3 regions of the Heyndrickxia sp. MSNUG genome follow, and region 3 is predicted to be linked to each of the others. Evidence: a T-box and tRNA genes for the amino acid it is inferred to sense, from the RefSeq annotation. Region 3 holds a T-box; the other regions hold tRNA genes.
What was found. The T-box of region 3 lies ahead of leuS (leucine--tRNA ligase). A T-box ahead of a tRNA ligase gene usually reads a tRNA of that ligase, here a tRNA-Leu.

Region 1 (10,411 bases), 1.4 Mb from region 3:
GATTGAGCATAAAATCGCCCCTGAAGAAATCATCAGCCTTCATAAAAGCTTGCTTCTTGAGATGTATCCTGAACTTCCGGAAGATTTAATGCATTCGTTTGACATCCTCCTTGAGGTCATGATCGGCTATGGTATTGCTTACCGGGAACACCAAAGCCTAAGGCACCAGCAGGAGGAACTAAGATCAGAAATGGAGATTGCCGCCAATGTGCAGCAAACGCTGCTGGGAACTAAGATCCCTACTGTACCGGGTCTCGATATTGGTGCAATCAGTGTGCCTGCGAAGCATATGAACGGTGACTATTTCCATTTTGTCCAGGATGAAAACAATAATATAAGTGTCGCGATTGCAGATGTTATCGGAAAAGGGATTCCGGCTGCGCTTTGTATGTCCATGATCAAGTATGCAATGGACAGCCTGCCAGAAAACCGTCTGGACCCAAGCAGTATCCTTGAAAACCTGAATAGAGTAGTTGAACAGAACGTTGATCCAAGTATGTTCATCACGATGTTCTATGGAATGTTTAATCCAGACAATAATATCTTCTACTATGCCTCAGCCGGACACGAGCCTGGTTTCTATTACGATTCAGTTACCAAGGAATTTACAGAGCTTACGGCAAGGGGCTTGCTTCTTGGGGTAGACAAGCGAACCAAGTATACTCAGTATGAAAAAGAAATCCATCCTGGGGATATGGTGATCTTAATGTCTGATGGAGTCACGGAGTGCAGAACGGAAGAAGGATTCATCGAAAAGGAAACATTAATCGGATATATAAATAAATATATCCACTTAAATGCTCAGGAAATTGTCAATAATATCTTTAGGGAACTCGAAAAACTTCAGCATTTCCAATTGCGTGATGATTTCACCTTAATTATTTTAAAAAGAGATGTTTAAACCGGTTCAGAACCGGGTAAATCTAAAAGGCAATTGAATTGTAAAGGGTGGGTCAGTTATGAATATTTCGATAGATGTTAAAGAAACAGAATCCGTATTAGCAGTTAAGGTTAATGGTGAAATTGATGCATATACAGCACCACAGCTTCGGGAAAAACTTTTCCCTTTGTCCGAAAAAGAAGGCGTAAAGATGGTTGTTGATCTTTCTGAGGTCAATTATATGGATAGTACTGGGCTGGGAGTGTTTGTAGGAGTATTTAAAAATGTCCGAGCCCATAACGGAGAGTTTAAAATTGTCGGATTATCCGATCGTTTGCAGAGACTTTTCGAAATTACCGGCTTGGCCGATATTATCGATATCAACAGCCAGATTGAGGGTGGAGTGCAATGAGCCAAGCATTTGATTATATAGAAATGAAAATCCCGGCAAAACCGGAATTTGTAGGCGTGATCCGTCTGACGCTTTCCGGCATTGCAAGCCGCATGGGTTTTTCATATGATGAGATAGAAGATTTGAAGATCGCAACAAGTGAAGCATGTACAAACGCTGTGCAGCACGCTTATAAAAATAACGACAACGGCGAAGTGATCATCGGTTTTGGACTGTACGAAGACCGACTTGAGGTAATGGTTGCAGATAATGGGCAGAGCTTTGATTTCCATTCAGCACGCCAGGGGCTTGGTCCTTACGATCAAAATAGTTCTGTTGAATTCCTTCGCGAAGGAGGCTTGGGACTGTATCTGATCGAAACCTTAATGGATGAGGTTCGAATTCATCACAAAGAGGGCGTCACGGTCTTTATGACCAAGTACCGAGAAGGAGAGCAGGTGGAGAGAGATGCAGAGACAATCTCAACCTAAGCAACGTCCAAAAGAAGAGATTAATCAATTAATCAAAGCATACCAGCTTCACGAGGACGCCGACGCCCAAAACGAATTAGTACTCCATTATCAAAACCTTGTGGAAACAATCGCCCGTAAATACTCAAAAGGACGCTCGTTCCATGAAGACATATTCCAGGTTGGAATGATTGGACTTTTAGGCGCAATCCGCCGTTATGATGAAACATTTGGCAAAAGCTTCGAGGCATTTGCTGTTCCGACCATTATTGGTGAAATCAAAAGATTTTTACGAGATAAAACATGGAGTGTCCATGTACCTCGCAGAATCAAAGAGCTTGGCCCGAAAATCAAGACAACTGTCGAAGATTTGACGACGCAGCTGCACCGTTCTCCAAGAGTGGACGAAATTGCTGAAGCCCTTCAGGTTTCTGAGGAAGAAATTTTAGAAGCTATGGAAATGGGCAAAAGCTACCAGGCATTATCAGTTGACCATTCCATTGAAGCAGATTCTGATGGCGGAACTGTCACCCTGTTAGATATCGTCGGAAATATTGATGAAGGCTATGAAAAAATCAATCAAAGAATGGTGCTTGAAAAGGTACTTCATGTTCTGAGTGAAAGAGAAAAGTTAATTATCCAATATACCTACCTTGATAACCTGAGCCAAAAAGAAGCAGGAGACAAGCTGGGAATATCACAAATGCATGTATCACGACTTCAAAGAAGAGCCATCAAGAAGCTACAAGAAGCAATTCATGCAGAAAACAGTAATTCGGAGTATATTACATGATCCAACAGTTCAAAGACAAAATTGAACTTTATGCTTACCAGACAATTAAAGAAGGTAAATTAGAGTGCGGTGACAGCTATTTCTATACTGCCACCGATGAATATTTTGTCTGTGTAGTAGCTGATGGGTTAGGGTCTGGGCAATACGCCCATGAAGCTTCTGCGGCGGTTGTGACTGTAGTAGAGGAACACCATCATGAGGATGTAGATACTCTCATGAAATACTGCAACAATATATTGGTGCAAAAAAGAGGAGCAGCCGTATCGATTTTTAAGGTGTTTTTCGAAACAAACGAATTCGTCTACAGCTGTGTCGGCAATATCCGATTCTTCCTTTACTCGCCAAATGGCAAACTGACCTATCCTTTGCCCGTAACAGGATATTTGTCAGGGAAGCCACAAGTGTTTCATACCCAGAGATTCGTTTTTGAACCGGAATCAAAGTTTCTGATTTACTCAGATGGATTTGATATCCATGGGGCAAAATCATTATTGAAGGGTTACAGATCTGTAGCAGCCATCGCAGAACAAATAAAAAGTGATTATGAAAATTCAATGGATGATGCAACTTTTATTGTGGGAAGTCTACTATAGCCGGTGGGCTTCTTTTTGTTTTGGCGGGGATTAGGGAGTTGGGGATTGGTATGCTTGCTGGTTCTCATGGTTGAATTCTGGCGAGATGAGTTTTTTACCGGAAAAATTTGAAGTAGAGTGGAAAAAGGGTAACAGAAAACGGGGATTTGTGCTCGTATGACAAGATTCAGCTAAAAACGGTAAGCGAAACCTTAATATTGTTCCCGAGAATCTGAATTGAGATTTAATAGGGAAGAATTAAGACTGTACTTCATTGTGAAGTGATAATAGTGTAATAACATGTATGCGAACTCCTCCAGTAATCAGCCTCCTTACTACTCCCTATAAACATAGCAGCAATTTTGGTACACTATATAGAGGGATAAGAAAACCACTTATCCAATAAAGATATGGAGGATTGTCTCTTGAATCAAACGATGGAAAAGCAGGATCAATACGTAAAAATCATTGCCAAAGAGCAATCATTAACATCTAAACAAGTACAGAGTGTTATTTCTCTCATAAATGAAGGGAATACCGTTCCATTCATTGCCCGCTATCGGAAAGAAATGACCGGTGCGCTTGATGAAGTGCAAATCCGCGACATAGTTGAAAGATGGCAATACATACAGAACTTAGAACAGCGTAAAGAAGAAGTCATCAGGCTGATCGATGAACAGGAAAAGCTGACGGATGAACTTAGGACTAGCATAGAAAAAGCAATTAAACTTCAAGAGGTAGAGGATTTATACCGGCCATATAAACAAAAGCGGAGAACAAAAGCAACCGTTGCAAAGGAGAAAGGTCTCGAACCACTTGCTTTATGGATGCTCGAGTTCCCGGTGAACGGCAGCCTGGAACAGAAGGCCGGAGAGTTTTTATCAGATGAAAAAGGTGTAACAACAGCAGAGGAAGCTATTTTCGGAGCGAAGGATATCATTGCTGAAATGGTTTCAGATGATGCTGACAGCAGAAAGTGGATCCGCAACGAAACATTCAAATCCGGTTCCATTGAATCTGCAGTTAAGAATGAAGAGTCGGATGAGAAAAAAGTATATGAGATGTACTATGAATATACAGAGCCGGTAAGCAAGGTCGTGCCCCACAGAATTCTAGCCCTTAACCGCGGGGAGAAAGAGGAGCTCTTAAGGGTCTCGATTAAACCCAAAACGGATGTAATCATGAGCTATCTTCAACGTAAATGGGTAAAAAAAGAGCATGCTATTACAACGTCAGCAATTATGGAAGCTATAGAAGATGCTTATAAAAGGCTGATTCAGCCATCGATTGAACGGGAAATCAGGAATGAACTTACGGAAAAGGCAGAAGAGCAAGCTATTCACATCTTCTCAGAAAATCTGAGAAAACTGCTGCTTCAGCCGCCGTTAAAAGGAAAAGTAGTCCTTGGAGTAGACCCGGCGTTCAGGACAGGATGCAAGCTGGCTGCGGTAGATGAAACAGGGAAGGTTTTATCGATCGGGGTCATTTATCCTCATACATCAAGTTCAAAAAGTACCGAAGCCCGTGAGAAATTCATTAAAGTGCTGAAGGATTATCACGTGGAAATGGTTGCAATCGGCAACGGTACAGCTTCAAGGGAAACGGAACAATTTGTATCAGATATCCTGAAAGAATTAGATAAAGAAATCTATTACCTGATTGTCAATGAAGCAGGAGCAAGTGTATATTCTGCATCAGATTTAGCGCGTGAAGAATTCCCGAACTTCCAGGTAGAAGAACGAAGCGCAGTTTCAATCGCGCGCCGTCTGCAGGACCCGCTTGCTGAACTTGTTAAAATTGACCCTAAATCGGTAGGTGTCGGACAGTACCAGCATGATGTCAGTCAGAAAAAACTCTCTGAATCGCTAACATTTGTAGTTGAAACAGCTGTTAACCAGGTAGGGGTAAATGTAAATACTGCATCATCTTCTTTACTTCAATATGTTTCAGGTCTTTCAAAGACCGTTGCCAACAATATTGTGAAAAAGCGTGAAGAAGAAGGGAAATTCACAAGCAGAGCACAGCTGAAAAAAATCCCTCGCCTTGGCGCGAAAACTTATGAACAGGCAATCGGCTTCCTTAGAGTAATCGACGGAAAAGAACCGTTAGACCGAACAGGCATCCACCCGGAAAGCTATGGGGAAGTGAAACAACTTCTAGATAGCCTGGGGTTCAAAACAAGTGATTTAGGCAGTCCGGCTTTAAAAGATGCGTTAGCCAAAATTAATATAGACCAGACTGCGAGTGAACTTGGCATTGGCAAACTGACTCTTAAAGATATTATTGACGCCCTAGTCAGACCGGAGAGGGATCCTCGTGATGAACTGCCGGCTCCGCTTCTTAAAAAGGATGTTCTAAAGCTAGAGGATTTAAAAACAGGCATGGAGCTGCAAGGTACAGTCCGCAACGTAGTAGACTTCGGGGCATTCGTCGACATCGGTGTAAAGCAAGATGGATTGGTTCACATTTCTAAGCTAAGCAACAGATTCGTAAAGCATCCGCTTGATATTGTATCAGTAGGGGATGTTGTAACCGTATGGGTCGACAGCGTTGATCATAAAAAAGGACGCGTTGCATTGACCATGCTAACGCCAGAGCAAGCTTAATGTTAAAAAGGCTGCAGATCATTCTGCAGTCTTTTATTATGGCTCTTTACGTAATTTTTGTTGCTTTCTCCAACGAAAGTAAAAACCGGGACCTGGGTTTTTACGAGTATTAATGTGAATTCGGTACAGAAGTCTCCTCGAAAAGAGCCTGATACCTTTTAATAAAAGTACTTGTTCGAAAAAGCGGCAATCAATCCGAAAACAGTCTTTAATATAATCGTGTATCAGCATAGAGTTATAATCCCTGTTTATTTCTATAAAAAAACCAGCATTGATTCAGCAGTTTAATTTGGTATCGATTTTTTTCATAGAAGGCTCGTTTCATTTGATTCTGGAACCAGACAGGCATAACAATACCTCCTTTAGATAATGCGTGAAAAGGTATCCTTAATATATGCTATAATGGGTTGTCATGTTTCTTTAAAAGGCAGGCGTTTTATTATGATGACAGATCAGCAGTTACACAATCTGGTTGTTAGAATATCAGCAGAGCAATTCCATAAGCCTTTCAGGCATAAAGCATTCTTTAATCCAAGACTTCGTACAACCGGTGGACGCTATATGCTGGGAAGCCATAACATTGAAATCAACAGGAAGTATTTCGAACAATTAGGCGAACAGGAATTGATTGGGATCATAAAGCATGAACTATGCCATTATCATTTGCATTTAGAGGGAAAGGGCTACAAGCATCGTGATAAAGATTTCAGGGAACTGATGAAACAAGTCGGGGCTCCGAGATTTTGCTCCATGCTGCCTGAGGAGAAGAAGAAAAGTTCACAACAGAGAATTCTGATTTACCAATGCAGCAAATGTCAAATGGAGTATCACCGAAAACGATCAATCAATACTGCAAGATATGTCTGCGGAAAGTGTCGGGGAAAGCTGGTAAAGGTGAAAGAAATGCTGATAGAATAGCGTTTTTATGATGAGAAAAAAACTAATGAAAAACTTTTAAAAACCCGCTTGACTTTTAATAGGCACCTCCCTATAATAGTAAGAGTCGACAAGACAACGACACAGTCTTCTGAAGAGCTTTTAAAGAAGACAATTAATATTATTCCGCAGTAGCTCAGTGGTAGAGCACTCGGCTGTTAACCGAGCGGTCGTAGGTTCGAATCCTACCTGCGGAGCCATTAATTCTATGGTATGGGGAAGTACTCAAGAGGCTGAAGAGGCGCCCCTGCTAAGGGTGTAGGTCGGGTAACCGGCGCGAGGGTTCAAATCCCTCCTTCTCCGCCAGAACATTTTAATATGGCCCCTTGGTCAAGCGGTTAAGACACCGCCCTTTCACGGCGGTAACACGGGTTCGAATCCCGTAGGGGTCACCAAAACAGTTTCACAGCATGTTTTAAAAACAAATATATGGTCCCGTGGTGTAGCGGTTAACATGCCTGCCTGTCACGCAGGAGATCGCCGGTTCGATCCCGGTCGGGACCGCCATTTTATTGGGCTATAGCCAAGCGGTAAGGCAACGGACTTTGACTCCGTCATGCGTTGGTTCGAATCCAGCTAGCCCAGCCATTTTTTGAGCCATTAGCTCAGTCGGTAGAGCATCTGACTTTTAATCAGAGGGTCGAAGGTTCGAGTCCTTCATGGCTCACCAAAGTTTTTTGCGCCAGCAAAATAACTTATATTTCAATAATGCGGGTGTGGCGGAATTGGCAGACGCACCAGACTTAGGATCTGGCGCCGCAAGGCGTGGGGGTTCGACTCCCTTCACCCGCACCATTAATTACCTGTTGATTAATAAGTTGAAATTGGTTATGATATGATCCTGTCATCTTTATGCGGTCGTGGCGGAATGGCAGACGCGCTAGGTTGAGGGCCTAGTGGGGGCAACCCCGTGGAGGTTCAAGTCCTCTCGGCCGCACCAAAAAAGTCCTTGACATCCAATTGCGGATGTGATAATATTTAAAAGTTGCTATAAAAATTACATGCGCCCGTAGCTCAATTGGATAGAGCGTCTGACTACGGATCAGAAGGTTATGGGTTCGACTCCTTTCGGGCGCGCCATTCTTATTTTCTTCATATCGGGGAGTAGCTCAGCTTGGTAGAGCACTTGGTTTGGGACCAAGGGGTCGCAGGTTCGAATCCTGTCTTCCCGACCATTCAACATTTTAACTTTATATGCGGGTGTAGTTTACTGGTAAAACCTCAGCCTTCCAAGCTGATGTAGTGGGTTCGATTCCCATCACCCGCTCCAATTCATTGTTCTTTGAAAACTAAACAAACAAGCGTCAACAAACAATATTATAGTGACTTCTATTATATAGAAGATCACTAGCCAACGTTTTAACTTTATGAGCTAACTCATAACTCTTTTTTGGAGAGTTTGATCCTGGCTCAGGACGAACGCTGGCGGCGTGCCTAATACATGCAAGTCGAGCGGATCTTCATTAGCTTGCTTTTGAAGATCAGCGGCGGACGGGTGAGTAACACGTGGGCAACCTGCCTGTAAGACTGGGATAACTTCGGGAAACCGGAGCTAATACCGGATAATCCTTCTCCTCTCATGAGGAAAAGCTGAAAGACGGTTTCGGCTGTCACTTACAGATGGGCCCGCGGCGCATTAGCTAGTTGGTGAGGTAACGGCTCACCAAGGCGACGATGCGTAGCCGACCTGAGAGGGTGATCGGCCACACTGGGACTGAGACACGGCCCAGACTCCTACGGGAGGCAGCAGTAGGGAATCTTCCGCAATGGACGAAAGTCTGACGGAGCAACGCCGCGTGAGCGATGAAGGCCTTCGGGTCGTAAAGCTCTGTTGTCAGGGAAGAACAAGTATCGGAGTAACTGCCGGTACCTTGACGGTACCTGACCAGAAAGCCACGGCTAACTACGTGCCAGCAGCCGCGGTAATACGTAGGTGGCAAGCGTTGTCCGGAATTATTGGGCGTAAAGCGCGCGCAGGCGGTTCCTTAAGTCTGATGTGAAAGCCCCCGGCTCAACCGGGGAGGGTCATTGGAAACTGGGGAACTTGAGTGCAGAAGAGGAGAGCGGAATTCCACGTGTAGCGGTGAAATGCGTAGAGATGTGGAGGAACACCAGTGGCGAAGGCGGCTCTCTGGTCTGTAACTGACGCTGAGGCGCGAAAGCGTGGGGAGCGAACAGGATTAGATACCCTGGTAGTCCACGCCGTAAACGATGAGTGCTAAGTGTTAGAGGGTTTCCGCCCTTTAGTGCTGCAGCAAACGCATTAAGCACTCCGCCTGGGGAGTACGGCCGCAAGGCTGAAACTCAAAGGAATTGACGGGGGCCCGCACAAGCGGTGGAGCATGTGGTTTAATTCGAAGCAACGCGAAGAACCTTACCAGGTCTTGACATCCTCTGACAACCCTAGAGATAGGGCGTTCCCCTTCGGGGGACAGAGTGACAGGTGGTGCATGGTTGTCGTCAGCTCGTGTCGTGAGATGTTGGGTTAAGTCCCGCAACGAGCGCAACCCTTGATCTTAGTTGCCAGCATTTAGTTGGGCACTCTAAGGTGACTGCCGGTGACAAACCGGAGGAAGGTGGGGATGACGTCAAATCATCATGCCCCTTATGACCTGGGCTACACACGTGCTACAATGGATGGAACAAAGGGCAGCGAAGCCGCGAGGTGAAGCCAATCCCATAAAACCATTCTCAGTTCGGATTGCAGGCTGCAACTCGCCTGCATGAAGCCGGAATCGCTAGTAATCGCGGATCAGCATGCCGCGGTGAATACGTTCCCGGGCCTTGTACACACCGCCCGTCACACCACGAGAGTTTGTAACACCCGAAGTCGGTGGGGTAACCTTTATGGAGCCAGCCGCCTAAGGTGGGACAGATGATTGGGGTGAAGTCGTAACAAGGTAGCCGTATCGGAAGGTGCGGCTGGATCACCTCCTTTCTAAGGATATTGCCTATTGGCAATCGGAACTCAGATCTTCGGATCTGATGAATACGAATCTTAGGATTCGTACAGTTGACCGCTTGTTTGTTTAGTTTTGAGGGAGCAATCTTTACTGTGAGGATCAGACCGTAAGGTAGGATTCGAAACAATTCTCTCAAAACTTTTTTGTTCCTTGAAAACTAGATAATCGTAAGTAAGAAGAACCAAGAAAAACCGAGTGATCGCCATTTTAGTTTTTCTCTCTATTTAATAGAGAATCAACCACGACAATTTATTGTCAAACGGTTAAGTTAGAAAGGGCGCACGGTGGATGCCTTGGCACTAGGAGCCGATGAAGGACGGGACTAACACCGATATGCTTCGGGGAGCTGTAAGTAAGCTTTGATCCGGAGATTTCCGAATGGGGAAACCCACTGTTCGTAATGGAACAGTATCTTTACCTGAATACATAGGGTATTGAAGGCAGACCCGGGGAACTGAAACATCTAAGTACCCGGAGGAAGAGAAAGCAAACGCGATTCCCTGAGTAGCGGCGAGCGAAACGGGATATAGCCCAAACCAAGAGGCTTGCCTCTTGGGGTTGTAGGACACTCTACATGGAGTTACAAAGGAACGGGGTAGATGAAGTGGTCTGGAAAGGCCCGTCAGAGAAGGTAAAAACCCTGTAGTTGAAACTTCGTTCCCTCCTGAGTGGATCCTGAGTACGGCGGGACACGAGAAATCCCGTCGGAAGCTGGGAGGACCATCTCCCAAGGCTAAATACTCCCTAGTGACCGATAGTGAACCAGTACCGTGAGGGAAAGGTGAAAAGCACCCCGGAAG
Region 2 (10,411 bases), 2.3 Mb from region 3:
CATGTCCAGGGTGAAGGTTGGGTAACACCAACTGGAGGCCCGAACCCACGCACGTTGAAAAGTGCGGGGATGAGGTGTGGGTAGCGGAGAAATTCCAATCGAACTTGGAGATAGCTGGTTCTCTCCGAAATAGCTTTAGGGCTAGCCTCACGTTGTAAGAGTCTTGGAGGTAGAGCACTGTTTGGACTAGGGGCCCTCATCGGGTTACCGAATTCAGACAAACTCCGAATGCCAAAGACTTATCCGTGGGAGTCAGACTGCGAGTGATAAGATCCGTAGTCAAAAGGGAAACAGCCCAGACCACCAGCTAAGGTCCCAAAGTATACGTTAAGTGGAAAAGGATGTGGAGTTGCTTAGACAACCAGGATGTTGGCTTAGAAGCAGCCACCATTTAAAGAGTGCGTAATAGCTCACTGGTCGAGTGACTCTGCGCCGAAAATGTACCGGGGCTAAACGTATCACCGAAGCTGTGGATTGACATCTTTGATGTCAGTGGTAGGAGAGCGTTCTAAGGGCGTTGAAGCTAGACCGTAAGGACTGGTGGAGCGCTTAGAAGTGAGAATGCCGGTATGAGTAGCGAAAGATGGGTGAGAATCCCATCCACCGAATGCCTAAGGTTTCCTGAGGAAGGCTCGTCCTCTCAGGGTTAGTCGGGACCTAAGCCGAGGCCGAAAGGCGTAGGCGATGGACAACAGGTTGATATTCCTGTACCACCTCTTTATCGTTTGAGCAATGGGGGGACGCAGTAGGATAGGGTAAGCGCGCTGTTGGATATGCGCGTCTAAGCAGTAAGGCTGCAAGTGAGGCAAATCCCGCTTGCGTGAAGGCTGAGCTGTGACAGCGAGGGAAATATAGTACCGAAGTTCCTGATTTCACACTGCCAAGAAAAGCCTCTAGCGAGATAAAAGGTGCCCGTACCGCAAACCGACACAGGTAGGCGAGGAGAGAATCCTAAGGTGAGCGAGAGAACTCTCGTTAAGGAACTCGGCAAAATGACCCCGTAACTTCGGGAGAAGGGGTGCTCATTTGGGTGAATAGCCTAGATGAGCCGCAGTGAATAGGCCCAGGCGACTGTTTAGCAAAAACACAGGTCTCTGCGAAGCCGCAAGGCGAAGTATAGGGGCTGACGCCTGCCCGGTGCTGGAAGGTTAAGAGGAGGGGTTAGCGCAAGCGAAGCTCTGAATCGAAGCCCCAGTAAACGGCGGCCGTAACTATAACGGTCCTAAGGTAGCGAAATTCCTTGTCGGGTAAGTTCCGACCCGCACGAAAGGCGTAACGATCTGGGCACTGTCTCAACGAGAGACTCGGTGAAATTATAGTACCTGTGAAGATGCAGGTTACCCGCGACAGGACGGAAAGACCCCGTGGAGCTTTACTGTAGCCTGATATTGAATTTTGGTACAGCTTGTACAGGATAGGTAGGAGCCTGAGAAACCGGAGCGCCAGCTTCGGTGGAGGCGTCGGTGGGATACTACCCTGGCTGTATTGAAATTCTAACCCACGCCCCCGATCGGGGCGGGAGACAGTGTCAGGTGGGCAGTTTGACTGGGGCGGTCGCCTCCTAAAGAGTAACGGAGGCGCCCAAAGGTTCCCTCAGAATGGTTGGAAATCATTCGCAGAGTGTAAAGGCACAAGGGAGCTTGACTGCGAGACCTACAAGTCGAGCAGGGACGAAAGTCGGGCTTAGTGATCCGGTGGTTCCGCATGGAAGGGCCATCGCTCAACGGATAAAAGCTACCCCGGGGATAACAGGCTTATCTCCCCCAAGAGTCCACATCGACGGGGAGGTTTGGCACCTCGATGTCGGCTCATCGCATCCTGGGGCTGTAGTCGGTCCCAAGGGTTGGGCTGTTCGCCCATTAAAGCGGTACGCGAGCTGGGTTCAGAACGTCGTGAGACAGTTCGGTCCCTATCCGTCGTGGGCGCAGGAAATTTGAGAGGAGCTGTCCTTAGTACGAGAGGACCGGGATGGACGCACCGCTGGTGTACCAGTTGTCTTGCCAAAGGCATCGCTGGGTAGCTATGTGCGGACGGGATAAGTGCTGAAAGCATCTAAGCATGAAGCCCCCCTCAAGATGAGATTTCCCATAGCGCAAGCTAGTAAGAACCCTGAAAGATGATCAGGTTGATAGGTCAGAGGTGGAAGCGCGGTGACGTGTGGAGCTGACTGATACTAATCGTTCGAGGACTTAACCAAATTTAGATTACTCGTTCTTCTAATTCTTCTTATACATTATCTAGTTTTGAGGGAATGAAAAATTTCTCTTGCAAAATGCATAAAAGACAGTATAATAGATATTGTCTTTGAAAAAATGTCTGGTGGCGATGGCGAGAAGGTCACACCCGTTCCCATACCGAACACGGAAGTTAAGCTTCTCAGCGCCGATGGTAGTTGGGGGTTTCCCCCTGTGAGAGTAGGACGCCGCCGGGCAGGATGCATTCTTGAATCCTAGTTATGCTTTCTTAGATAAGGATCGTGAATCCAAGTCCCAGAAGTAATTATTATTCCGCAGTAGCTCAGTGGTAGAGCACTCGGCTGTTAACCGAGCGGTCGTAGGTTCGAATCCTACCTGCGGAGCCATTTGGAGAGCTGTCCGAGAGGTCGAAGGAGCACGATTGGAAATCGTGTAGACGGTTACCGCTGTCTCAAGGGTTCGAATCCCTTGCTCTCCGCCATATAAACTTTATATCTGGCCCCTTGGTCAAGCGGTTAAGACACCGCCCTTTCACGGCGGTAACACGGGTTCGAATCCCGTAGGGGTCACCAAGAATTATTTAAGCTTACAAAAACAGCACTTTCAATATGGAGGATTAGCTCAGCTGGGAGAGCATCTGCCTTACAAGCAGAGGGTCGGCGGTTCGATCCCGTCATCCTCCACCATAACAATTTAATGGTTAATTATTATCGTCGCGGGGTGGAGCAGCCCGGTAGCTCGTCGGGCTCATAACCCGAAGGTCGCAGGTTCAAATCCTGCCCCCGCAATTTGGTCCCGTGGTGTAGCGGTTAACATGCCTGCCTGTCACGCAGGAGATCGCCGGTTCGATCCCGGTCGGGACCGCCATTTGTGGCTCAGTAGCTCAGTCGGTAGAGCAAAGGACTGAAAATCCTTGTGTCGGCGGTTCGATTCCGTCCTGAGCCACCATTTATAAAAACACTTGTTTTTACAGGAAACATGATTAAATGGGTTTTTCACAAATCAAAATCATGTTATAATGGAGGGGTAGCGAAGTGGCTAAACGCGGCGGACTGTAAATCCGCTCCCTCAGGGTTCGGCGGTTCGAATCCGTCCCCCTCCACCATTTTTCTTTAGGGGTATAGTTTAAAGGTAGAACGAAGGTCTCCAAAACCTTTGGTGTGGGTTCGATTCCTACTACCCCTGCCAATTTTATAATGGCGATTGTGGCGAAGTGGTTAACGCACCTGATTGTGGTTCAGGCATTCGTGGGTTCGATTCCCATCAGTCGCCCCATTATAATTCACAAATGTAATAATAAGAGCATACAATATATTGGGCTATAGCCAAGCGGTAAGGCATCGCACTTTGACTGCGACATGCGTTGGTTCGAATCCAGCTAGCCCAGCCATTTTTGCGGAAGTAGTTCAGTGGTAGAATACAACCTTGCCAAGGTTGGGGTCGCGGGTTCGAATCCCGTCTTCCGCTCCAATAAGTATGGCGGCATAGCCAAGTGGTAAGGCAAAGGTCTGCAAAACCTTTATTCACCGGTTCAAATCCGGTTGCCGCCTCCATTAGATTACTAATGGTAGTTGTAAAGTAAGTCATCTTAATATGCCGGTGTGGCGGAATTGGCAGACGCGCACGACTCAAAATCGTGTTCCTTCTGGAGTGTCGGTTCGACCCCGACCACCGGTACCACTTTTATTATTAAACAGGGATTCCTGTTTTCTTTATTTCATTTAATATGTATGCGGGTGTAGTTTAGTGGTAAAACCTCAGCCTTCCAAGCTGATGATGAGGGTTCGATTCCCTTCACCCGCTCCATACATACGTAACTAACGCAGCATTTCGTTTTCAGAAAACGAAGTGTTGCGTTTTTTTCTGTTCGCTGAAATGGATTGTAACAAAAAATATATATTGGGTGCTTTCTCGTATTTCCCTATGAGGGGATAAAAACGTTAAGAAAAGATTCAATGACTGTAGTCTCCTTTCGAAGGAGTTCGAGTAAATAAACTTGATAAAAAAAAGGATGCCTCAGCATCCCACAATTTTATACGTACCTGATCCCCCGTGAATTTGGATGAACATGTTCATTAGTGATTCTGTCATTTTTTCTTTGCTTTCCTGTGGTTCTGATGGCCTTAAGTAAACGATTTGCAGAGCGTTCGTGGTTACCAGCGTTACCGCGGTCCTTTCTGAGTCAACGAATGGGCTGCCAAATGGTCCTTGATCATCTGCGGAAACAATTAAATTACTTACATTGTTTATTCTGCCATTTAGGCCTGCGTATTCTTCTGTTTCTATACCTATTCTTATCTGGACATTGCCGCTGAGCTTATCACAGTCATAAACACCAATAGGGACCTGGTATTCAAGTGAGAAGAAGTTGTTTAAGTCTATCGCGCTATGTACGGGTTGAAGATAGTTTTGTTTGGCAATCCTGCGATAAAGGGCTTCAGCGGAATGTCTATAGCGGTTTGGATCTTTTCCTGTGCTTTTGAAAATACTTCGCCATTCCTTAATACCATCCAGCTCCGTCACATTTTTTTCTAAGAGATCAAAGTAAATGGATTCCTGGAAAAGCTGAAGCCTGCCTTTTAGCATTTGCGGAGAATCCCCTACCTGAATATCTTTATATTCTATAACCCCGACCGAAAACCCGGGTATGAGATCACAAATCGTACTGGATACCTTAATTTCCATTGATTCCACCTCCAAAACTGCTTTAAAATAGTTTATCATAAAAGTGATGTGCATTTAAAATCGGGACCTTCATAATGAATTCTTTAAAAAGATGTGTTTATATAGATAGGCCGTTTGAAAAATAAAATCTACAAAGAAAGGAGGTACATTTCAATGGACATTAACGAAATTAAGCAAGACATCATTGAATATAGCAAAACAATTGGTATAGATAAAATCGGTTTTGCAGCACCATCGACTTTCGAGGAAATGAAAATACGATTATACAGACAGCAGGAACTTCAATATCAATCTGGCTTTGAAGAAAAAGATATTGAAAAGAGAACGGAGCCCTCGCTGATCTTTGAAAAGCCCAAATCCATCATTTCGATTGCGCTGACTTACCCGTCGAAGATGAGAACAACGGTTGTCAGCAAGAAGGGGCAGAGAAGAGGCATTTTCTGCAGGGCATCATGGGGAACGGATTACCACTCTATTTTGAGAGATAGGCTGAAAAAACTTGAAGAGTATATTGCTAAGAAGGTTTCAGGTGCTAGATTCAAATCAATGGTCGATACAGGCGAACTGGTGGACAGGGCTGTCGCTGAGCGTGCAGGAATTGGCTGGAGCGGAAAGAACTGTTCCATCATCACCCCTGAATTCGGTTCATATGTGTATCTTGGTGAAATGATCACTAATATTCCGTTTGAACCCGATTCGCCTATGGAGGATAGATGCGGCAGCTGTAATAAATGTGTGGAGGTTTGTCCGACTGGTGCTCTTGTCCAGGGGGGACAGCTTGATGCTCAGAAGTGCATTGCGTTTGTCACACAGACGAAGGGTTTCCTTGCAGATGGGTTTCGTGATAAACTTGGCAACCGTTTATATGGCTGTGATACATGTCAGACTGTGTGTCCGGAAAATAAGGGTAAGGATTTTCACTTCCACACAGAAATGGAGCCTGATCCGGAAATTGCCAAACCGCTGTTAAAGCCATTATTGACAATCAGCAATCGTGACTTTAAGGAGAAGTTCGGATATGTATCAGGGTCGTGGAGAGGCAAGAAGCCAATCCAGCGAAATGCGATTATTGCATTGGCGCATTATAAGGATGAAACTGCTATTCCGGATCTAATCATGGTATTGAAGGAGGACCAGCGTCCTGTCCTAAGGGGGACGGCTGCATGGGCTCTGGGCAAAATTGGCGGACACGAAGCGTTTACTGCACTCTCAGCAGCATTAGAAGCTGAAAAGGATGCTGATGTTCTTGCCGAGATAGGTAAAGGGCTGGAGTTCTTTAAGGATGGCTCAGAAAACAGTATATCAATCTAAAGAGGAATGGGTTTGTAATAAATCCAATCCTCTTTTCTTTTTACTTGATGTGCAGGTAAATGTCTTTAAAGCAGGATTGTAGCAAAGCGACAATCTTTATAAATAAGTTTTTATATGCTTGAAATCCTGAGTCTCTTCATAAATATGAAAGATGAAGGGAGAGATGAACATGCGTGAACAACTGCAGGAGCTGCTTGAACAGCGTGTCCTTCAATGTGTCTCAATGCCACGGAATCTTTTGCATGAATGCCCGGCAATCGAGATAAAGAAGCAAAGCTGCTTAAGAAGATCTGCTGAAATAGTAAAAGCGAAAGCAAAGGGCAGTATTGAAAGAAAGTTAGAGGGAAAGGAAACTGCAAAGGTATTATACGATGTCCATTTCCAATACTTAATCAAGCAGAAGGGCCATTTTTATATGGAAGAGGAAGTGGAGAAGAGGCAGGCCGAGTTTTATAAAGGCGTGCTGGTTAAAGATGAGAAGTTGAAGGAATCTGAACCTGATGGAGATGAGGGCGCAGCCATGCCAGTTTTTGCAGAGGAGTCATCACATAATAGGGCAGGATATCAATATGACCGGTTAAAAGCTGTGCAATATGCCGAGAGATGGTGGAATGACTTTAATCCTGCGTATAAAAAGTTCGAGGTCGACTGTACAAATTATATTTCACAATGCCTTCATACTGGTGGAGCTCCGATGAGGGGTTATCCAAACCGCAGCAACGGCTGGTGGATGCAAAACAATAATTGGAGCTTCAGCTGGACTGTAGCCAATGCGATGCGCTGGTATCTTCCTGCCTCAAAGTTCGGATTGAGGGCGAGAGAGGTGAGCAGTGCTGAGCAGCTTAAGCTTGGAGATGTAATCTGTTATGATTTCCAGGGTGATGGCCGCTTCGACCATACGACGATTGTCACAGGGCATGATGCTAACGGGATGCCGCTTGTAAATGCCCATACGTATAATAGCAGGATGAGGTACTGGGCGTACGAGGATTCAACAGCTTATACTCCAAATATCAAATATAGATTCTTTACAATAGCAGATGATCAGTGACAACCTTGGTATATGGACTTATGATGCCTAAGGTTCTTTTAAACAAAGCTGTTGATTTTCGTTCCAGGCGCTTCGCTTTCCGCGGGGCTGGCGCTGAGCTCCTCGTCGCTTCGCTCCTGCGGGGTCTCACCTGTCCAGCTGCGCCCGCAGGAGTCTACGCGCCTTCCACTACAATCAATAGGGTTTAACAGAGCCGTAAACTCAAAAGTTACCCTATCTATCCAAACTGCGCTTTTCTTTGTCTCCCCGCAGTGTAGTGGTATAATAGCTGTTAGAGTTTTAGATAGAGGTGAAAGTCATGGCATTGCATGTAGTATTATACCAGCCCCTGATTCCAGCGAACACAGGAAATATCGCTCGCACATGTGCGGGAACGGATACAGAACTGCATTTAATTAAGCCGTTGGGTTTTTCGACGGATGACAAGATGCTGAAGCGTGCGGGATTGGATTATTGGGAGCACGTTAAAATACATTATCACGAATCGCTTGAAGATTTTTATGAGAAGAATCAAGGCGGAGAATTTTTTTATGTAACGAAATTTGGAAAAAAGGCACACTCGGATTTTGATTATAGTGTGGCAGAAAAGGATTTCTTCTTTATTTTTGGCCGTGAAACAACTGGCCTTCCAAAAGAAGTAATTGAAGAGAATATGGAAAGATGCCTGAGGCTGCCAATGAATGAAAACATCCGCTCTTTAAATCTTTCAAACACTGCGGCTATTTTGATTTATGAGGCGTTGCGACAGCAGGATTATCGAGATTTGCGGAAATATTAAGGAGACCATATTAATGGGTCTCCTTTTTGGCATTACATATAAAAAAACTACAAGGAGTTGAAGGCAATGAACAATGTAATTGAAACTATTCTGCAGCACCGTTCGGTCAGACGATTTGAGGACAAGCCTTTGGATCGGGAGCAAATCGAAATGATCGTGAAAAGTGCGCAAGCATCCTCCACTTCAAGCTTTATTCAGGCATATTCAATTATTGGTGTATCAGATAAGCAAAAAAAGCAGCGGCTAGCAGAACTCGCTGGCAATCAGTCGTATGTAGCAGAAAATGGCCATTTCTTTGTTTTTTGTGCTGACCTTTACCGGCATAAGATGATTGGGGATCTTGAAAATGCTGATCTTTCGGATTCTCTTGAGAGCACTGAAAAGTTCATGGTAGCACTGATCGATACCGCTCTTGCTGCACAGAATGCTGCGATTGCAGCCGAATCAATGGGCCTTGGCATTTGCTATATTGGCGGGATTCGGAATGATCTCGAGGCAGTTAAAAAAGTATTGAAGACTCCCGAGTATGTCGTGCCTTTATTTGGTCTCGCTGTAGGCTATCCTGATCAAGAAACAGATCTAAAACCAAGGCTGCCTCTGGAACATGTCTATATGGAAAATGAGTATGAGCAGGATCAAAATGTGTTGGAGCAGCAGCTGAAGGAGTACAACAAAACGACATCCGACTATTATCTTGAGAGAACAGGCGGCAAACGTGCAGATACCTGGACTGGCCAGATGGCCATGATGCTTGGCAGAAAATCAAGGATGTATATGAAGGAGTTTGTTGAGGACCAGCACTTGAACAAGAAATAAGACAATTTAAGTGATGTAATTGGCAGCGAGTTATTTTATAAACAATCGATAGCCTAAGATCTACATTTGATTTCAAGATTTATGAAATTGCTTTACCAATGAAATAAAGCAAACAAGGCTTTAAAGCAGGGAAATTCAAAACTAAATATGACAATGAACTTAGCAAAATAAAAAAGCTGCCATTCGGCAGCTTTTTATTTTTTATTGATGCCCGGCTTATCATCGTACCCTGCAGTGAAGATGGCAGATAAGAATGCAACAGTAACGCCAATTATTATAAGTAGTTTCATGTATGTAAGCCTCCCTTTTGTTTAATTTGTCCATATAGATTTTATTATAGCCTATAAGTTTGAAACTGTGAAGGAATGGCTGATTTTTTACCAGTCGAAATAAAAAAGGACAATCATTGAGCTTGAACCTTTACGCATGTTCAAATTGTTTGCTGCATAGAATTTATTAATCGTCTCTTGATAACGCTACATGGGGAGGTCCATATGGATATTTTAAAAAAGATTGAGTTGTACCGCCAGGATGAAGAGAAGCTGAAGTGGGAAGGGACGTTCAGGGAATACCTTGAAATCGTAAAGGAACAGCCATGGGTTGCTCAATCGGCACATTCGCGTGTGTATAATATGATCAAAGACGCTGGAATTGAAAAAGAAAAAGGAAAGAAACGATATTCATTCTTTAATTCACAGCTGTTTGGCCTTGAGGAACCATTGGAGCGGCTCGTTGAGGAATATTTTCATCCTGCAGCAAAAAGGCTGGATGTCAGGAAAAGGATCCTTCTGCTGATGGGACCTGTAAGTGGTGGTAAATCCACTCTCGTCACCATGCTGAAAAGAGGGCTGGAGGCATATTCGCATACAGACAGAGGAGCAATCTATGCGATAAAAGGCTGCCCTATGCATGAGGACCCGCTGCATATGATTCCCCACCATCTGCGCAAGGATTTCTATGATGAATACGGCATTCGTATTGAAGGTAATCTGTCTCCGCTTAATATGATGAGATTAGAGCAGGAGTATGGCGGCAGAATAGAGGATGTAATTGTTGAAAGAATTTTCTTCTCAGAAGATAAGAGGACGGGGATCGGGACCTTCAGTCCATCCGATCCAAAATCACAGGATATTGCAGACTTGACAGGAAGCATCGACTTTTCAACTATTGCTGAGTATGGATCGGAATCAGACCCAAGAGCTTACCGTTTTGATGGCGAGTTGAACAAAGCGAACCGGGGTATGATGGAATTCCAGGAAATGCTCAAGTGTGATGAAAAATTCCTCTGGCATTTGCTGAGTTTGACCCAGGAAGGGAATTTTAAAGCGGGCAGGTTCGCGCTGATCAGTGCCGACGAGCTTATCGTCGCACACACGAATGAAACAGAATACCGTTCGTTCATATCAAATAAAAAGAACGAAGCATTGCATTCTCGTATCATCGTAATGCCGATTCCGTATAATTTGAAGGTCTCTGAGGAAGAAAAAATCTATGACAAAATGATTCGTGAAAGTGATGTGAACGACGTCCATATTGCTCCTCATACATTAAGAGTTGCTGCGATGTTCACAATCC
Region 3 (10,411 bases):
GGCAGCAACTGCGGCAGTAAAAATGCCACTAAAAACTAAGCAAGCACATACTGGTGCACAGATTTTCAAAGCATGGTCTCCATTCCTGATTTTGACTGCAATCATTTCAGTCTGGGGTATTCCGACAATCAAGCTTGCCCTTACAGGTCACTATGAGGGAACAAATGCAGTCTTAAAAGCGATCAACTCACTTGGTCATGCCTTAACATTTGTGCCTGAAGTACCTTTCTTGAACAATAACATTATTAACACAGCAGGAGATCCAGTTGCTGCAGTATATAAGCTGGAAGTGCTTGGTGCTGCCGGAACAGCGATCTTAATTGCAACCATCATCACAAAATTCATTGTCGGCATCTCCTGGGAAAACTGGGTAGTAACCTTCGGTGAGGTAATGAATGAATTGAAGTTTCCTGTACTGACTATTGGATCGGTTGTAGGATTCGCATATGTGACAAACGCGTCTGGCATGAGTACTACATTAGGTATGACTCTAGCAAAAACAGGTGCAGTCTTGTTCCCATTCTTCTCTCCATTCCTTGGATGGCTTGGTGTATTCATAACTGGATCTGATACATCAGCGAACCTATTATTCGGAAATCTGCAGAAGATTACTGCTACTTCAATTGGCATGGATCCAGTTCTTGCTGTTGCAGCGAACTCTTCCGGCGGGGTTGCTGGCAAGATGATTTCGCCGCAATCAATCGCTGTAGCGTGTGCAGCAGTTGGACTGGCTGGAAAAGAATCGGATCTGTTCCGCTTCACGATCAAACATAGTTTATTCCTGGTAACGCTCGTCGGCATTATCACATTCTTGCAAAATAGCGTTTTATCATGGATGATTCCTTAATTAATGATTTGTAAAAAATACAAAATAATCCCAGGCTTCTGTCATAATGATAGATGCCTGGATTTATTTATCTTCACAAGGGGGAATATCATAATGCTTACAACAGCAGTAAGAGAAAAAATCATTTGCGTCGTTTCTGCGGCTAATTTTGACGATACGAAAACAGGACGTCTTGTCTATTCATACGATGCAACACCTAATTTTCAATCGATGCCTGATGGAGTAGTGAGTCCAAGGAATAAAGAAGAAGTTTCAGAAATTGTTAAGATCTGTAATGAGTATAAAATTCCAATTGTGCCGCGTGGATCCGGAACAAATCTTTGCGCCGGCACCTGTCCTACAGAAGGCGGGATTGTCCTGCTTTTTAAACATATGAATAAGATTATTGAAGTAGATGAAGAGAACCTGACTGCTACTGTGCAGCCTGGGGTCGTTACGCTGGATTTAATTAACGCCGTTGAAGCAAAGGGGTTATTTTTCCCTCCAGATCCAGGTTCTATGAAAATATCAACAATCGGTGGAAATATTAATGAAAATTCAGGCGGACTGCGCGGATTGAAATATGGTGTAACAAGAGACTACGTGATTGGTCTTGAAGCCGTCCTTCCTAATGGAGACATCATCCGGACAGGAGGAAAGCTGGCCAAAGATGTAGCAGGCTACGATTTTACAAGATTGTTCGTCGGTTCTGAAGGAACGCTGGGAATTGTTACAGAAGCGATCCTGAAACTGATTCCTGTTCCAGAAACAAAGCAGACGATGCTTGCTCTCTATCAGGATCTTGAAGCGGCAGCGAAATCTGTTTCAAAAATCATCGCAAGCAAAATCATCCCGGCCACGCTTGAATTCCTTGACCAGCCAACACTTAGGGTTGTGGAGGATTTTGCTAAAATCGGCTTGCCTACTGATGTAAAAGCTGTTTTATTGATTGAACAAGATGGTCCTCCTGAAGTTGTCCAGCGGGATATGGCGCGGATTGCCGAGGTGTGCAAGGAGGAAAAAGCTGTTTCCGTCCAGGTAGCCCAGACAGAAGCAGAGGCAGAAGCTCTAAGGACAGCTCGTCGCAGTGCCTTATCAGCACTTGCCCGTTTGAAGCCGACAACGATTCTAGAGGATGCTACAGTACCAAGATCCGAGATTGCTAGAATGGTAAATGCGATCAATGAGATTGCAGTGAAATATAATTTGAATATCTGTACTTTTGGCCATGCAGGTGATGGAAATCTTCACCCAACCTGTCCAACAGACTCCCGCAACCATGAGGAAATGGAGAGAGTGGAAAAAGCTTTCGCGGAAATTTTTGAAAAAGCAATTGAGTTTGGCGGCACGATCACAGGTGAGCATGGCGTCGGCGTCATGAAAGCACCGTACCTTGAGTTGAAGCTTGGCAAGGAAGGGGTCGCTGCCATGAAGGCTGTGAAGGCAGCGCTTGATCCAAACAATATCATGAATCCAGGCAAGATATTCGCGAAAGACAGCAGGAAACGAGTGGTGGTTTCAAGATGACAACAGTTCAAGAACAGCAGAGAATCCAGACACAATTTCAGGAAAAAATGAACCAGGACGAATTATTGAATTGCATGCGATGCGGCTTTTGTCTTCCTACCTGCCCTACATATATAGAATCAGGCTATCAGGAATCCCATTCACCGCGCGGACGCATCGCTTTGATGAAGGCGGTAGTCGATGGCTTGATCGAGCCGGATGAGGATTTTGAAAGATCACTCGATCTCTGCCTTGGTTGCAGGGCGTGTGAGCCTGTCTGCCCATCGGGTGTGAATTATGGACATCTTCTCGAGGAAGCCCGAGATATTGTTAACCAAAACAAGAAGTTTTCGATGCCGGTTCGGGTTGTTCGAAAAGCTGTATTTAAGGGGCTTTTCCCTCACCAGAACAGAATGAGGGGACTTACAGGACTGATTGGTTTCTATCAGCGTTCAGGGCTTCAGAAGGTTGCGCGAGGTACAGGAGTGATGAAGCTATTTCCAGAATCACTCGCTACTATGGAAAAAGTACTGCCGAAGGTGCCAACGATGAAGGAAATGAAAAATCGTCCTGAGCACCTTGAAGCGATCGGTACGAAAACCCATAAGGTCGCCTTTTTCAGCGGTTGCTTGATGGATACGATGTTCCTTGAGACAAATAATGCGACCATGAAGCTGCTTCAGCTGGCAGGCTGCGAAATTGTCATTCCGAAAGAGCAGGCTTGCTGCGGCGCAATTCATGGCCACAGCGGTGAAAAAGATGATGCGAAAGCACTGGCCCGCCGTAACATTAAAGCCTTTGAGGATACTGGCGTAGATTTTATCATCACCAATGCCGGCGGCTGCGGTGCCTTCCTTGTCGACTATGACCATCTGCTTAAGGACGAACCAGAATGGAACGAACGAGCAAAGGAATTTACGGATAAAATCAAAGATATATCTCAGATTTTAGTAGAGGTAGGTTTCCATGAAAAAGTGAAGCTAGAATTGCCGCACCAAGTCGTGACATACCAGGATTCATGCCATCTGCGCAACGTGATGAAGACTGCTTCAGCACCAAGGACCCTGTTGAAAGCTATTAACGGGGTGGAATTCCGGGAAATGCTGAATGCCGATCGCTGCTGTGGTTCTGCTGGAATTTACAATATTGTCGAAAGCGAAATGTCCATGCAGCTGCTGGACTCCAAAATGGTCAACGCCAAGGCTACACATGCGACAACGATTGTCACTGCAAATCCGGGGTGCCTGCTCCAGATGAAACTGGGAATCGAACGTGAAGGCATGTCTTCTAGTATGAGAGGAATTCACATTGTTGATTTGCTTTTGGAAGCTGTGAAAGAATAGTTTTATTTTTTGAAACCCTATTCGTGATTTCTTTGCGGATGGGGTCTTTTTTTAGTTGAAGAAATCTTTGGGTGGGTGGTACAGCCTGTTTCTCGTAGTACCAGTAGAAATGAGGTTAGGTGATTTTAATAAATGAGTGGCGAAATCATCCGAGTTTACTTGAAGAAATAAACGTAATTGTTTATTCGATAAGGTGTTCCCATATAAAAGAAAGTAATCTTTAATTGCGGAAATGTGTGCGTCTTTTGAGGTGTGGCTGCAGGATTTGCAAAACCAATTTCCGTGGATACGTTCCATCCCCAAGACAGAGCATCTCGGACATTGGATTCCCAGATTCAGGTCTTGAATGGGAATATTCATGACACTAACATCATGGATAAGTGGTTCATGTTTTTTTAATAACCATTTGGTTATTTTTTTGATGTCTTTCCTCGACCAATTCACGTTTTTATATTTAGACTTCAAATCTGAAATTTTGTAAGGAATTCTTTCCGTTCGGCAGACCCTGTAGGCAACTTCTTGACTCCTGCCTGGATTTAAAAAGAGTGTTTGCGGGTTGCTGATTGTAACGAAGTATTCTAGTGGAGAAGAGGGGAAATGATTTTTAGATAACAAGGTATGCAGATGTGATGTTTGGATTTTAGCTTGCAGGACTGGGCTGGAATAAACCTTTGCACTTCCATCGAATCTTTGAATCATCTGATCAATTAAACTCGATTTCTCCTGCGTGATTTTTCGCCTCAATATTTACGGCAAAGTATGGACTAAGAAGCAGAGTATCTATTTGGAAGTGGGTATCAAGGTGAGGAAACCGTATACTCTCAATTGGATATTGTCGAAATCCCGCGAGAGTAGGATTGGATTCCGCAATTCCCCGTCCTTATTCCGCAACTTCTTGTCGAAATCACGCAAACTGGAAACTCCACTCGTTTTTTTCCAATTTTTCAAAACTAAATCTGGACTAAATAAAAATTGAAACCGATGAATGACGTGGCCAGGGCTAAACCCCTGGCTTTTTAACGCGAACTAAGCTGAATAAATAACCGAATATTTTCTCGCGGTACAACTTCGGTAGAAAATCCCCACACCAATCCACCTCGAAACTCATATTATAACCTCCAAAATCATTTCTTCCATCCCCGCTTGCATCGAGGCGGGAAATTTATTACAATATCCCTATATCTATATTGAAAGACTTCGACAAGGAGTAGTAGTGGTGAAAGCCTGTGCAAGAGAGCTGGCGGTTGGTGCAAGCCAGACGGGACCATCATGAACTCGCCTTTGAGTCGCGAGCGTGAACCTTTAGTAACGCTTGCCGTATTCCGCGTTAAGGGTGAATGAAGCGAGTGTTGCACACTAATTTGGGTGGTACCGCGGGAGATCCTACATATCCTCTCGTCCCTTTTACAGGGACGGGAGTTTTTTGTTTTTTTAGGAGAAAAAGCACAAGCAGCAGCTTTTATATCCAAAACTCCATCCCCTTAAAATAAATCGACAAAAACAGGAGGACAAATCGATGAGCTTTAACCATCAGGAAATCGAAAGAAAATGGCAATCGTACTGGGAACAGAACAAAACCTTCAAAACAACTGAAGATAAGGGAAAACAAAAATTTTACGCGTTGGATATGTTTCCATATCCTTCAGGTGCCGGACTTCACGTTGGACATCCGGAAGGGTACACGGCAACTGACATTCTTTCACGCATGAAAAGGATGCAGGGCTTTAACGTCCTTCATCCAATGGGCTGGGATGCATTCGGTCTTCCAGCAGAGCAGTATGCATTAGATACTGGTAACGATCCTGCGGAATTTACGGAGCAGAACATCAACACGTTCCGCCGCCAGATCAAGGCGTTAGGCTTCTCATATGATTGGGATCGTGAAGTCAATACGACTGACCCTGGATACTATAAGTGGACTCAATGGATTTTCTTGAAGCTTTATGAAAAAGGGCTTGCATACATTGATGAAGTGGCAGTGAACTGGTGCCCGGCACTTGGAACTGTTTTAGCTAATGAAGAAGTGATCGACGGGAAGAGTGAGCGCGGTGGTCACCCGGTTGAACGTCGTCCAATGAGACAGTGGATGCTTAGGATTACTGCCTATGCAGACCGCTTGCTTGAGGACCTTGATTTATTGGATTGGCCGGACAGCCTTAAGGATATGCAGCGGAACTGGATTGGACGTTCAGAGGGTGCAGAAGTTACTTTCAACATTGAAGGACATGAAGGAACGTTCACTGTCTTCACAACACGACCAGATACATTATTCGGAGCCACTTATGCAGTTCTAGCACCCGAACACCAATTGGTTGATAAAATCACGACAGCTGAGCAGCGGGCAGCAGTGGAAAAATACATTGATGAAATCAAGAGCAAGAGCGACTTAGAGCGTACAGACCTTGCAAAGGACAAAACTGGCGTGTTCACTGGCGCTTATGCGGTCAACCCAGCAAACGGCGAGAAAATGCCAATCTGGATTGCGGACTATGTACTAGCTTCATACGGAACAGGTGCGATCATGGCAGTACCTGCTCATGATGAGCGCGACTACGAATTCGCTAAAAAATTCAACCTTGAAATCAAAGAGGTCGTTGCTGGTGGAAATGTAGCTGAAGAAGCATACACGGGCGATGGCGAGCATGTGAATTCTGAATTCCTTAACGGCATGAATAAGGAAGATGGAATCAACAAGATGATTGCATGGTTAGAGGAAAAAGGCATCGGAACGAAAAAAGTCACGTACCGTTTGAGAGACTGGCTATTCAGCCGCCAGCGCTACTGGGGTGAGCCGATTCCAATCATCCACTGGGAAGATGGCACAATGTCAGCAGTACCTGAGGATCAGCTGCCGCTTATCCTTCCAAAAACGACGGACATCAAGCCATCGGGAACAGGCGAGTCTCCACTTGCGAATATCGATGAGTGGGTGAATGTCGTTGACCCTGAAACAGGCAAAAAGGGCCGCAGGGAAACGAATACAATGCCGCAGTGGGGTGGCAGCTGCTGGTACTACCTTCGTTACATTGATCCGAAAAACGAGCATGCACTTGCCGATGCTGAAAAATTAAAAGAATGGCTTCCGGTCGATATTTATATCGGTGGAGCAGAGCATGCTGTATTGCACTTGTTATATGCACGCTTCTGGCACAAAGTCCTTTATGATGTGGGTGTAGTCCACACGAAGGAACCGTTCCAAAAGCTTTTCAACCAAGGGATGATTCTTGGTGAAAACAACGAAAAAATGAGTAAATCAAAGGGCAATGTCGTCAATCCAGATGAAATCGTTGAAAGCCATGGTGCCGATACTTTAAGACTTTATGAAATGTTCATGGGTCCGCTTGAAGCATCAATCGCCTGGTCAACAAATGGACTTGATGGCTCACGCCGCTTCCTTGACCGTATCTGGCGCTTATTCGTTGACGAAAATGGCAGCTTGAATGAGAAAATCAAGGAAACCGACGGATCGAACCTTGAGAAGGTCTACCATCAGACTGTCAAGAAAGTAACGGAGGACTATGAAGGACTTCGTTTTAACACGGCGATTTCGCAAATGATGGTCTTCATCAATGAAGCCTATAAGGCAACAGAACTTCCTAAAGCATACGTGGAAGGCTTCGTTAAAATGATTGCTCCTATTTGCCCTCACATCGCTGAAGAGCTTTGGGCAAAGCTAGGACACAATGAATCCATTACTTATGCTGCATGGCCTGCATATGATGAAGCTAAACTTGTCGATGATGAAGTCGAAATCGTTGTTCAGGTAAATGGTAAAATCAAAGCAAAAATGATGGTACCTGCAGATGCGAACAGGGAAGCTTTAGAGCAGCTCGCTATGGAGGACGATGAGGTCAAAGTACAAATCGATGGCAAGACAGTCCGTAAAGTAATTGCTGTACCAGGAAAGCTAGTAAACATCGTAGCTAATTAATTTCGGTAGGCAGGATACGAGTTAGCAGTATTGCTGATTATCCGCAGTCCAATTTATAAAATAACCAAAATAAAAGGGTCGTAATCTACGGCCCTTTTGTTCTAATTAAAAATAGGCTGTTCCAATGATCGATGGTGAATTTTATCGCCAAACGCCCCGTGGAAAGCAAGTGCTGTAGCGGAAATCAACTGTCTAATTCAATAATATCTAAAATACGGTACCCGGTAGAGTGTATTTTTTGCTTAAATAAACGAGTTTTTCTATAATAAATAGGGGAAAATACATTAGTGTTATGTATTTTCGAACAAGAAAATTCAGATACTTAAAAATTGGAGGCTACTACTATGAATAAAGTTGAAACGATTACTACTGAAGAACTTCAAAAGAAGCTTGAAGCTGGGGAGAAGCTTGAAATGGTTGATGTTCGTGAGCATGATGAGGTTGCATCTGGAATGATTCCAGGCGCTAAGCATATTCCAATGGGTGAAATTCCTGAGAGAATGGGCGAATTCGATAAGGATAAAGAATACATTTTTATTTGCCGTTCAAGCGGACGCAGCGGCAATGTCTGCCACTATATGAATGAGCAGGGCTACAAAGTCCGTAACATGGTTGGCGGAATGATGAGCTGGGGCGGAGAAACAAAGCTTCCGTAATTATAAAATTCTGAAAATATGGCCAGACTGGATGTTAAAAAGGAAGGAAGACTAACCTTGATCCAGGTCAGAGTATTTGATCATGAGCATGAAAAAGATCTTGAACAAGAAATGAACCGATTTCTCGAGAAGCTGGATGAGAAGAAATTGCTGGACATTAAGTATAATGTCGCAGTCGTGCCAGAGGAATTGGAGGAGGAACAGATATACTGTTTTTCTGCGATGATTGTGTACAGAGCCTGATTCTATCAGGCTCTGTTTTCATTTTATTTGTGTAAAGCATGCTTTGCTGCATTCATGCCGGCAAGCCGTCCTGTTACAAGGGCTGAGGTAATGTTGTATCCCCCTGTGTAACCGTGGATGTCGAGGATTTCTCCGCAAAAATAAAGGCCCATGGCTTTTTTTGAAGCCATTGTCTGCGGCTCGACTTCTTTAACTGAGACGCCTCCGCCTGTTACAAATGCTTTATCCAGGGGCAGGGTACCATTTACCTTGAACTGAAATTGTTTTACCGATTTAGCAAAGCTTCTGATTTTTTCATGGCCTAGCTGGCCGCCCTGCATAGCAGGATCTATTTCGTTTCGTTCCAGCAAAAACATGAGATATCGTTCGGGCAAAAGCCCTTTCAGCAGATTTTTGACAGCCTTTTTCGGTTCAGCCTTAATAAGCTTGTTAATCTCCTGGAATAACTCTTCTTCTTTCATGTCTGGGAGGGCATCAAGTGACATCACAACTTCTTTTAAATCCCATTTTTGCATAGCTTTGACGACAAATTGGCTGCAGCGCAAAACAGCAGGTCCGCTTATTCCAAAGTGTGTAAAAATCATGTCCATCCTATGGGTGATCAGTGCCTTGCCTTTTGGATTCAGTACACTTAGCGCAACACTTCTTAAAGATAGACCCTGAAGTACTTTTTCCTTGATAAAAGGTTCATTTGAGGTGACAGGCACCTCAGTCGGAAAAAGACCAGTAATGGTGTGTCCGGCTTTTTCAGCCCATGCATATCCGTCTCCAGTAGAACCAGTATGGGGAACTGATTTACCGCCAACAGCAATTATTATGCTGTCAGCGTGCATCTTTTCACCGTTTTTCAAGTGAACTGCTTCAACCTGGCCATCCTTATAATCGACATCAGCAGCGGGGCTGTTTGTCTTTACCTCGACTTTTAATTCTTTTAGCTTTGTAAGGAGAGCATCTACAACAGATTGAGCTTTATCTGTGACAGGGAACATCCGGCCGTGATCTTCTTCCTTTAGCTGAATTCCGAGCCCTTCAAAAAAAGCAATTATATCCTCATTGCTGAAAATGTTAAGGGCGCTGTATAGGAAACGGCCGTTGCCTGGTATATGCTTGATAATTTCTTCAACAGGCAAGCGATTTGTCACATTGCAGCGTCCGCCTCCGGATATCGCCAGCTTGCGCCCGAGCTTGTCCCCTTTATCAATCAACAGAACTTTTGCGCCCTGTTCACCGGCTGCAATGGCAGCCATTAATCCCGACGGTCCGCCGCCGAGGACGATTACATCATATTTCATACTTTCACCATCTTTTCGAGTTCACTTTTATCAGCGGACTGTCTTCAGCCAACTGTGTCATTTAGTATTGTAAAATATCGCTAATCAAGGAACTTGCGACTTTATCATTATATAGTATCTTTCTCTTAAAAACATTGCCAGCATTGAGGAAATTCAAACAGGTAGCATTAAATTGAGTTGCTAAAGAACATATGGTGGATAATTATTAAATCGAAACTTCAGGTTTGTCTTATAGCAAAACCTTTGAAAACTCCTTCCATAAAACTCCTCGAAAACTGTCATCTAGAAAAGTAGCGGTTAGTTTAAAAGAAGAGTAAACTAGGGAATGCAGATTAAAACTGCCATAATTGATAATTATCATAGTGTCTAATCTTGTTTGTGGTAAAATACAAATTTGTAATCAGTATTTTAACCTTAATCTTTTTATCAAGTGAAAAGTAACTGTTAGGAAGGGATTTTATGTCATCAAAGCTTTTAAGAGGGACGTTTATTTTAACGCTTGGCACCATCATTTCCAAGGTACTGGGGCTGTTTTATGTCATTCCCTTCTACGCCATCGTTAAAGAACATGGTACCGCTCTTTATTCGTTTTCTTATATCCCCTATACGATTTT

Region 1: it has a tRNA-Leu gene. The T-box ahead of leuS (leucine--tRNA ligase) is inferred to sense a tRNA for this amino acid. The anticodon was not compared.
Region 2: it has a tRNA-Leu gene. The T-box ahead of leuS (leucine--tRNA ligase) is inferred to sense a tRNA for this amino acid. The anticodon was not compared.

Annotation. Positions count from the first base shown of each region.
Region 1 is NZ_CP150978.1:229,127-239,537, forward strand. Features, by position in the region: gene AABM38_RS01255 (PP2C family protein-serine/threonine phosphatase) at 1-901, shown strand, start outside; gene AABM38_RS01260 (anti-sigma factor antagonist) at 960-1,292, shown strand; gene rsbW (anti-sigma B factor RsbW) at 1,289-1,762, shown strand; gene sigB (RNA polymerase sigma factor SigB) at 1,740-2,534, shown strand; gene AABM38_RS01275 (PP2C family serine/threonine-protein phosphatase) at 2,531-3,127, shown strand; gene AABM38_RS01280 (Tex family protein) at 3,544-5,712, shown strand; gene cmpA (cortex morphogenetic protein CmpA) at 5,948-6,061, opposite strand; gene AABM38_RS01290 (SprT family protein) at 6,157-6,630, shown strand; tRNA gene AABM38_RS01295 (tRNA-Asn) at 6,774-6,848, shown strand; tRNA gene AABM38_RS01300 (tRNA-Ser) at 6,864-6,954, shown strand; tRNA gene AABM38_RS01305 (tRNA-Glu) at 6,969-7,043, shown strand; tRNA gene AABM38_RS01310 (tRNA-Asp) at 7,080-7,155, shown strand; tRNA gene AABM38_RS01315 (tRNA-Gln) at 7,162-7,236, shown strand; tRNA gene AABM38_RS01320 (tRNA-Lys) at 7,243-7,318, shown strand; tRNA gene AABM38_RS01325 (tRNA-Leu) at 7,359-7,443, shown strand; tRNA gene AABM38_RS01330 (tRNA-Leu) at 7,503-7,588, shown strand; tRNA gene AABM38_RS01335 (tRNA-Arg) at 7,652-7,728, shown strand; tRNA gene AABM38_RS01340 (tRNA-Pro) at 7,747-7,823, shown strand; tRNA gene AABM38_RS01345 (tRNA-Gly) at 7,845-7,918, shown strand; rRNA gene AABM38_RS01350 (16S ribosomal RNA) at 8,036-9,586, shown strand; rRNA gene AABM38_RS01355 (23S ribosomal RNA) at 9,873-10,411, shown strand, end outside.
Region 2 is NZ_CP150978.1:1,121,918-1,132,328, forward strand. Features, by position in the region: rRNA gene AABM38_RS05510 (23S ribosomal RNA) at 1-2,197, shown strand, start outside; rRNA gene rrf (5S ribosomal RNA) at 2,316-2,431, shown strand; tRNA gene AABM38_RS05520 (tRNA-Asn) at 2,507-2,581, shown strand; tRNA gene AABM38_RS05525 (tRNA-Ser) at 2,585-2,676, shown strand; tRNA gene AABM38_RS05530 (tRNA-Glu) at 2,693-2,767, shown strand; tRNA gene AABM38_RS05535 (tRNA-Val) at 2,806-2,881, shown strand; tRNA gene AABM38_RS05540 (tRNA-Met) at 2,910-2,983, shown strand; tRNA gene AABM38_RS05545 (tRNA-Asp) at 2,987-3,062, shown strand; tRNA gene AABM38_RS05550 (tRNA-Phe) at 3,068-3,143, shown strand; tRNA gene AABM38_RS05555 (tRNA-Tyr) at 3,216-3,300, shown strand; tRNA gene AABM38_RS05560 (tRNA-Trp) at 3,310-3,383, shown strand; tRNA gene AABM38_RS05565 (tRNA-His) at 3,395-3,470, shown strand; tRNA gene AABM38_RS05570 (tRNA-Gln) at 3,511-3,585, shown strand; tRNA gene AABM38_RS05575 (tRNA-Gly) at 3,591-3,665, shown strand; tRNA gene AABM38_RS05580 (tRNA-Cys) at 3,674-3,748, shown strand; tRNA gene AABM38_RS05585 (tRNA-Leu) at 3,791-3,875, shown strand; tRNA gene AABM38_RS05590 (tRNA-Gly) at 3,928-4,001, shown strand; gene AABM38_RS05595 (B3/4 domain-containing protein) at 4,212-4,880, opposite strand; gene queG (tRNA epoxyqueuosine(34) reductase QueG) at 5,034-6,191, shown strand; gene AABM38_RS05605 (amidase domain-containing protein) at 6,361-7,242, shown strand; gene trmL (tRNA (uridine(34)/cytosine(34)/5-carboxymethylaminomethyluridine(34)-2'-O)-methyltransferase TrmL) at 7,541-8,020, shown strand; gene nfsA (oxygen-insensitive NADPH nitroreductase) at 8,087-8,836, shown strand; gene AABM38_RS05620 (PrkA family serine protein kinase) at 9,331-10,411, shown strand, end outside.
Region 3 is NZ_CP150978.1:3,694,233-3,704,643, reverse strand. Features, by position in the region: gene AABM38_RS18615 (L-lactate permease) at 1-847, shown strand, start outside; gene glcD (glycolate oxidase subunit GlcD) at 941-2,353, shown strand; gene AABM38_RS18605 ((Fe-S)-binding protein) at 2,350-3,675, shown strand; gene AABM38_RS18600 (hypothetical protein) at 4,379-4,450, opposite strand; T-box leader at 4,864-5,081, shown strand; gene leuS (leucine--tRNA ligase) at 5,192-7,606, shown strand; gene AABM38_RS18590 (rhodanese-like domain-containing protein) at 7,951-8,262, shown strand; gene AABM38_RS18585 (sporulation protein Cse60) at 8,320-8,505, shown strand; gene AABM38_RS18580 (NAD(P)/FAD-dependent oxidoreductase) at 8,529-9,797, opposite strand; gene AABM38_RS18575 (putative polysaccharide biosynthesis protein) at 10,257-10,411, shown strand, end outside.